Occallatibacter riparius: one gene and its partner. The protein of the gene in region 2 interacts with the protein of the main gene of each other region in a pairwise test. Links are inferred from orthologs where the notes say so. Each region holds a gene or a part of one and is shown on either strand. Other genes may lie near its edges.

Region 1 (3,312 bases), 4.3 Mb from region 2 along the record:
CATCGGCGAGATCCTCTACGGCGAAACTCGCCCTAAGCTACGCAATCGCGAGCGGTTTGCTGGCTAAAATCTCCGGTGATCTATACCTTCTGAACACAAGTGGCCTGACCGCAGAATCCGTATGACGAGCCCTCAGCAGCTTCGAACTGGCGGTCCACCTGGGGAGACCCGGAGCTAGGGCTGGATTACCCCTTCGCGAACCGCATAGCGGACCAGACCAGCGGTATCGTGAATGTTGAGCTTCTCCATGATTTTCGCTCGATGCGATTCGGCTGACTTCGTACTGATCCCTAACATCGAGGCGATCTCCTCTGCCGGCCGAAGATATTAGCTCGATAAATGGGGTGAAGGAGGCTAATCCGAGGTATTCGGGAGAATATGGAGACTTAGGCCCATTTATGACAAGTGGCTCAAAGCTAATCTATTTAGCTGATTATGCGGATTTTGCTTTGACGGGATGGCGGAGAGAGGGGGATTCGAACCCCCGATACAGGTTTTAGCCCGTATAACGGTTTAGCAAACCGCCGCCTTCAGCCACTCGGCCATCTCTCCAAGTCTGTTTGGATTATACCGGGAAGTTGGAGGTTCGTCGCGCAAGAGCTTGGTTTTCGTTGTCGCTCCGAGAAATGGCTGTGCAGATGTGTTGCCGGTCGATCAGACGAGCGCACACTATGCTCGGGCGCCTTCACGGGCAAAGTCGCCGGATTTGCCGCCGGTTTTCGCTTCGAGCTGGATATGGCGAATCACGATTCCTTTATCGAGGGCCTTGGTCATGTCGTAGATGGTGAGAGCGGCGATCGAGGCTGCGGTCAGGGCTTCCATTTCTACTCCAGTGGGGCTTACGGTCGCTGCAGTGGCGGTGATGCGGACGCCTTCGCCCTCAATCTGAGCCTGCACGTCGACATGCGTCAGCGGGAGTGGGTGGCACATCGGGATGAGTTCCGAGGTGCGCTTGGCCGCCTGGATGCCAGCGAAACGGGCGACTTCGAGGGGGTCGCCTTTGGGGTTCTGGGGGAGTACGGCGAGAACTGCAGCGGAGAGTTCGACGAACGCGGAGGCGGTGGCGGTGCGGCGGGTGGGCAGTTTGGCGCTGACGTCGACCATGGAGGCCTGGCCGGCGTCGTCGTAGTGAGAGAGCTTGGGCTGATTCTTGTCGGGCATAGGTCCTCTATATAGGAAGGATGCGGGCGATGTCGCCGGCGGGTATGCGGTCGATTCCTTCGGGTACGAAGATGAAACAGTTGGCGCGTGCGAATGCAGCCAAGTCACCGGAGCCCTGCCAGGGCACCGGCGCAACCTCTGGGAGATGGCAGGAGAGCGGATCAGATTTGAAGGCTGCCGGGATGAAGCGGGTCAGGTTTGGCTTGCCTTTGGCGTCGCGGGAGAGCTGAGCGGCGGAGAATAAAGGTGCGAGCAGGTGGTTTCCGGCCAGGGCACGGAGGACGGCCGAGCCGAAGAGGAGAAATGTCGCGGCGGAGGAGATGGGATTGCCGGGCAGGCCGAAAAAGGCGAGCGGTGATTTGGCTCGCGGAATCTCGCCAAAGACCAAGGGCTTGCCGGGCTGGATGCGGACTCCAGTGAAATGGAAATGGGCACCGAGGCTGGCGAGGACCGGCTCGACGAGGTCGAATTTTCCGGCGGAGACGCCACCGGAGATGAGGAGCATGTCGGCTTCGATGCCTTTGCGGAGAGCGGACCCGAGGGCGGCGGTGTTGTCTTTTGCAGCGGGTAGTATCCAGGGTTCGCCGCCGTTCTGCGCCACCAGAGCGGCGAGCATGGAAGCGTTGGAGTTGCGAATCTGGCTGGAGCCGGGAGTTGTGTCGACGGGGACGAGCTCGTCGCCTGTAGTGAGGATGGCCACCCGGGGGCGGACGAAGACCTCAAGGTGAGCGTAGCCGCAGGTGGCGGCGGCGGCGATCTGGGAGGGGCCGAGCCGAGTTCCGGTGGGGATGAGTTCCTCGCCGGCGTGGGCTTCGGCGGCGGCGGGAACTACGTTTTCGCCGGGGTCGAGCGTGCGGCCTTTGATGAGACGGACCTTTTTGCCGTCCTGCTCGACGTGTTCGAGCATGGCGACGGCGTCGGCGCCCTCGGGGACGGCGGCGCCGGTCATGATCTCCCAGGCGGAGGCGGTGGGGAGCGGACCGGCGGGGGGCTCTCCTGCGCGGATGGAACCGGCGACTTGGAGCCATTTGTGGGCGGAGGCTTCGGCGGCGCGGACGGCGAAACCGTCGCGGGTAGAGCGCTGGAAAGCGGGCATGTCACGGTCGGCGCGGACCGGCTGGGCGAGGATGCAGCCGTAGGTGGAGTCGAGCGCGAGGCGCTCCGTGCGGGGGTGGCAAGCGAGGAGGTTCGAGGCGTAGTCGTAGACGACGCGAGCGGCTTCAGGGAAGCTCGGAACGGCTGAGGCCATGATCTGGATTGTAGTTGGGCGGGCCTTGGCCGACGGGCTGCTTGGTGGGTAATGCTTATAGTTGTTTATAGCCAATAATTTGAATCCATGGTACGACTGAAATTTCAACGGCTACATCGTTTCTGGTACGGCGGGGGCGGGGGTACCATCCTGCCGCCGCCCCTGAGGCTTCGGTTCCCGGCGCTTATTGCCAGCGGCATTTTTGGCAGGTGCGGGTAGTCAGGGGGCGATGCGAGATAGGTGATGGGCACTGTCTGGAACAGATTTCAGTCAAGGCTGGCAGATTATCTCGAGTGTACCCCCGGCTCCGGTTCCGTGCCGAACGCGTCGCGGATCATGTCATATGGATGCGCCGCCAGAATAATGCTCCTCACTCTATCGCTGCGCCGCTCAAAACATAGATAAAGCAAATAGCAGATACCGAAGGTTAGCGTCAGCACTGCGGAGACGACCATCCATGCTCTCAAGTCATGTGCCCGAACAAAGCCCCGCGAAGCGAACAGGGCGCAAAAGAACACCAGTATAGGGAGATGCGTCAGGTAAAGCGTGTACGACATGTTTGACACGCCCTTGGCTGCTTTCACGTAAAGGCTTCCTTCGTTCGCCGGATCGGTTTTATGCAGAATTACGTAACATAGCATTGCGCAGACGCAGCCTTCAATGAGATCGGAAGCGAACAGGTTCCACTTCGCTGCCCACAGGACCATCGACACAACGAAGAGCAACGCCACTCCGACTTGAGTCAACCGTCGCGCCTGTTCCGACGAGAGCTTCTTCGGAGCCAGTTGCAGCGCCGCACCCATCAACCAGATGAGAAAGTAGGCTGAAATCCGGTGACCAACAAAGAACCCCGCGCCAATCAGTAGAGCCGCATTCAGCATCCGGGTAGGCAGGGAGAACCG
Region 2 (3,102 bases):
CGTTTTTCATGCGATCAAGGAACAGCACTGGCTGATTTGCCCGGCGCAACCTAAGTCAACCGATCCGGCATCAACGCAGGATCAGCAGTAAATAGCCCAAGCTCTTCTCACCGGTCTTTGTTGCTTATGTGGGACGCGATCGTTCCAGATCCGCGATCCGTAGAAGAGGGTCCCCACACCAAGGAGCAAAGAGAACAAATCAAACGTTCAAAAGAGGCAGATCCCGCGCTCCTCGCTTTCAATATAAGAGCCCATTGCTTCGGAGCGATTCTCTGTACTGCTGTTCAGTGCACCTACAGGATCGCGCCCCGGGTGCCGCGCTTTCAAGTGAAAACTTCGTTACGACTGTCAATTCGCTCGCAAGCTACTCAATCCATGGGCAGTTCGTAAGCATCGAGCGTCAAAAATTGCTGGATTGCTTCATCCTGAGATTCCATGAACGCCTTCAGCGGTCCGAAGAAGTGCGCCTTGCCCTGGTGCAGGAACAGCACCAGGTCCGCCAACCGCTCCGCGAACCGCATATCATGAGTTACCACAATGCTGGTGTATCCAAGCTGGCTCTTTAGCCGCTGAATAATGCTGCCGAGCCGCCGCGCAATCAGCGGATCAACCATCGTGGTCGGCTCGTCGTAGAGCACGATCTCCGGCTGCGCCGCCAGCGCCCGGGCTATCGCCACAGCACGCCTGCGCCCCGTTGACAGGCTTGCCGGCAGCAGCCCCTCCACATCCGATGCACCCACCAGATCCAACAGCCGGTCAACCACCTGCATGATCTGGTCTTCTTCCAGGCCCCCCTGCTCTCGCAGCGGGAACGCCACGTTCTCGCGCACCGTCAGCGAGTCGAACAGCGCGCCGTTCTGGAAAACCATTGTGATCCGGCGGCGGAGCGCATTCATCTCCGTCTCACTCAGGTCTGTGATCTCCTGCCCTTCTACCCGCACCGAACCCGCGTCGGGCTTCAGAAACCCCATCAAAACCCGCAACGAAACCGATTTCCCCACGCCGCTACGGCCCAGGATGCAAAGCGTCTGCCCCTTTCCGACGTGATAGCTCACGTCTTCCAGGACCGGCCGTCCGCTGAACGAAATAAAGACGTTCTCGAACACGATGACCGGCTCGGCGACCTCCGCCGCGCGCGCTTTCAGCCCATTCCCCGAATTGACCAGATCTGACATCCCTATGTTTCAGCTTACGCGAACACCTATGAGAGCCTCAGCCGGCGCTCAAAGCAGATTCCACTCTGGCGAGGTCTTCCGGCGTATTCACATTCCAGAACCAGCGATATGCAGGCCAGCCGTGCTCATCGCTCAGTGGGACGAACTCCACCGGCACAACTCGCACACCCAACGAACGGAACGCCGCGAACACGCCTAAGCGCCCGGCCTCCAGTTCCGCCCTTAATACGCGCGACGCCTCCCGCCGCACCACCGCTGGAAAAGTCTGGGCAAATCCGTTCAGCGAAGGCACCGTCACCGCCACACCAGTCAGACCTGCATCTTCGATCAGGATTCGAATCAGCGATGCAGGAATCAACGGCAGGTCGACCGGCAAGAACGCGATCAGGTCGGCTTCCGCGACTTCGAGCGCCGAGCAGATACCACCCAGCGGCCCCGCATCCGTAATCTCATCCGGAACTACCGATGAAAAAGGGCTCAAGTCTGCCTTTGCACCCGCAATCTTCGCGAGCAGACCCGCACTCCGCAGCGTGTTTAGCGCCCTGAAAATGAGCGGCTTTCCGGCCAGTTCGAGGAGAGCCTTGTCCCGGCCCATGCGGCTCGACTGGCCGCCCGCCAGTACGAACCCTTCGGCCGACAATAGCGCACTCACGCCGCACCGCAGGTAATGCTCAAGCCGCGGCTTCTTCCAGGAAGCGAATCAGCGACTCGATCCCCAGCCGGAAGTTCTTCAGATTGAACTTCTCATTTGGCGCATGCAGATTGTCATCGGGGAGGCCGAATCCCATCATCACGCTCGACAATCCAAGGTGCCGGTCGAAATCACCCACAATCGGAATCGACCCTCCGGAACGGATGAACACAGTGTCCTTGCCCCAAACCTCGTGCATGGCGCGCACACTTGCCTGGATGTACTTGTTATTGACCGGAATGAGACACGCATCGCCCTGGTGAATCAGCCGAACCGTCACATCTACACCTGCGGGCGCGATCTTTTCGACATACGCCTTGTACTGCTCAAACGCTTTCGCCGGCGTCATGTTCGGCACCAGGCGCATCGAGACCTTCGCCAGCGCCTTCGCCGGAATCACCGTCTTCGCGCCAGCGCCCGTAAATCCGCCCGGCATACCATGCACTTCCAGGGTCGGCCGCGCCCACGTGCGCTCCAGGACGCTATAGCCTTCTTCGCCTACAAGTGTCTTCGAGCCCACCTCGGTCTGGCGATAGTGCTCCTCGTCGAACGGCAGGCTCCTCCACGCCGCAAGCTCTTCCTTGCTCGGCGGCAGCACATCGTCATAGAAGCCCGGAATCAGAATGCGCCCGTTCTCGTCCTTCAGCTTCGCGAGGATGTGCGCCAGCGCCATGAAAGGATTCGGCGCCGCGCCGCCGTACATGCCGGAGTGCAGATCGGTCTTCGCGCCCTTCACCTCAAGCTCGGTATAGATCATGCCGCGCAGTCCCACGCACAGAGTGGGCAAGTCAGGCGCGAACATCTCGGTATCGCTCACCAGCGCGAAGTCCGCCTTCAGATCGGCAGGCTTTGACGCGACGTACTCCGCAATGCCCTCGCCGCCAACCTCTTCCTCGCCTTCGAGCAACACCCGCACATTCAACGGTAGTCCGCCCGTTGCCAGCAGACTCTCAAGCGCCTTCACCTGCATCCAAACCTGACCCTTGTCGTCCACCGCGCCGCGCGCGTACACATTCCCATCCCGCTCAGTCGGTTCGAATGGTGGTGAGAGCCACTCATCGATCGGATCTACCGGCTGCACATCGTAGTGCCCATAGACCAGCACCGTCGGCTTGCCCGCCGCATGCAACCAATCGGCATAGACCATCGGGTGCCCGCCCTCGTGCGCGGTCTCGACGAGCCTCACATTCTCCATCCCAATCCGCCGGAACTCCGCGGCCAACGTCTCCGCGGCTT

What was found.
Region 1: the proteins of mobA (region 2) and MOP44_RS01375 interact in binary tests that used the Escherichia coli proteins (3 or more experiments, as listed by UniProt). The link is inferred for Occallatibacter riparius from one-to-one orthologs.

The regions. Positions count from the first base shown.
Region 1 is NZ_CP093313.1:396,495-399,806, forward strand. Bases 290-3,284 are described here. They hold MOP44_RS01375 (molybdopterin molybdotransferase MoeA), read right to left. Parts: upstream 2,411-3,284; coding sequence 1,169-2,410; downstream 290-1,168. Other genes in these bases: MOP44_RS01360 (LuxR C-terminal-related transcriptional regulator), read right to left, coding at 290-306; moaC (cyclic pyranopterin monophosphate synthase MoaC), read right to left, coding at 670-1,161; MOP44_RS01380 (acyltransferase family protein), read right to left, coding at 2,695-3,284. In the rest of the region: more of MOP44_RS01360, read right to left, coding at 175-289; more of MOP44_RS01380, read right to left, coding at 3,285-3,312. UniProt on the Escherichia coli protein: Catalyzes the insertion of molybdate into adenylated molybdopterin with the concomitant release of AMP.
Region 2 is NZ_CP093313.1:4,715,982-4,719,083, reverse strand. Bases 21-2,805 are described here. They hold mobA (molybdenum cofactor guanylyltransferase), read right to left. Parts: upstream 1,828-2,805; coding sequence 1,213-1,827; downstream 21-1,212. Other genes in these bases: MOP44_RS19120 (dipeptidase), read right to left, coding at 1,847-2,805; MOP44_RS19130 (ABC transporter ATP-binding protein), read right to left, coding at 369-1,175. Also shown: more of MOP44_RS19120, read right to left, coding at 2,806-3,102. UniProt on the Escherichia coli protein: Transfers a GMP moiety from GTP to Mo-molybdopterin (Mo-MPT) cofactor (Moco or molybdenum cofactor) to form Mo-molybdopterin guanine dinucleotide (Mo-MGD) cofactor.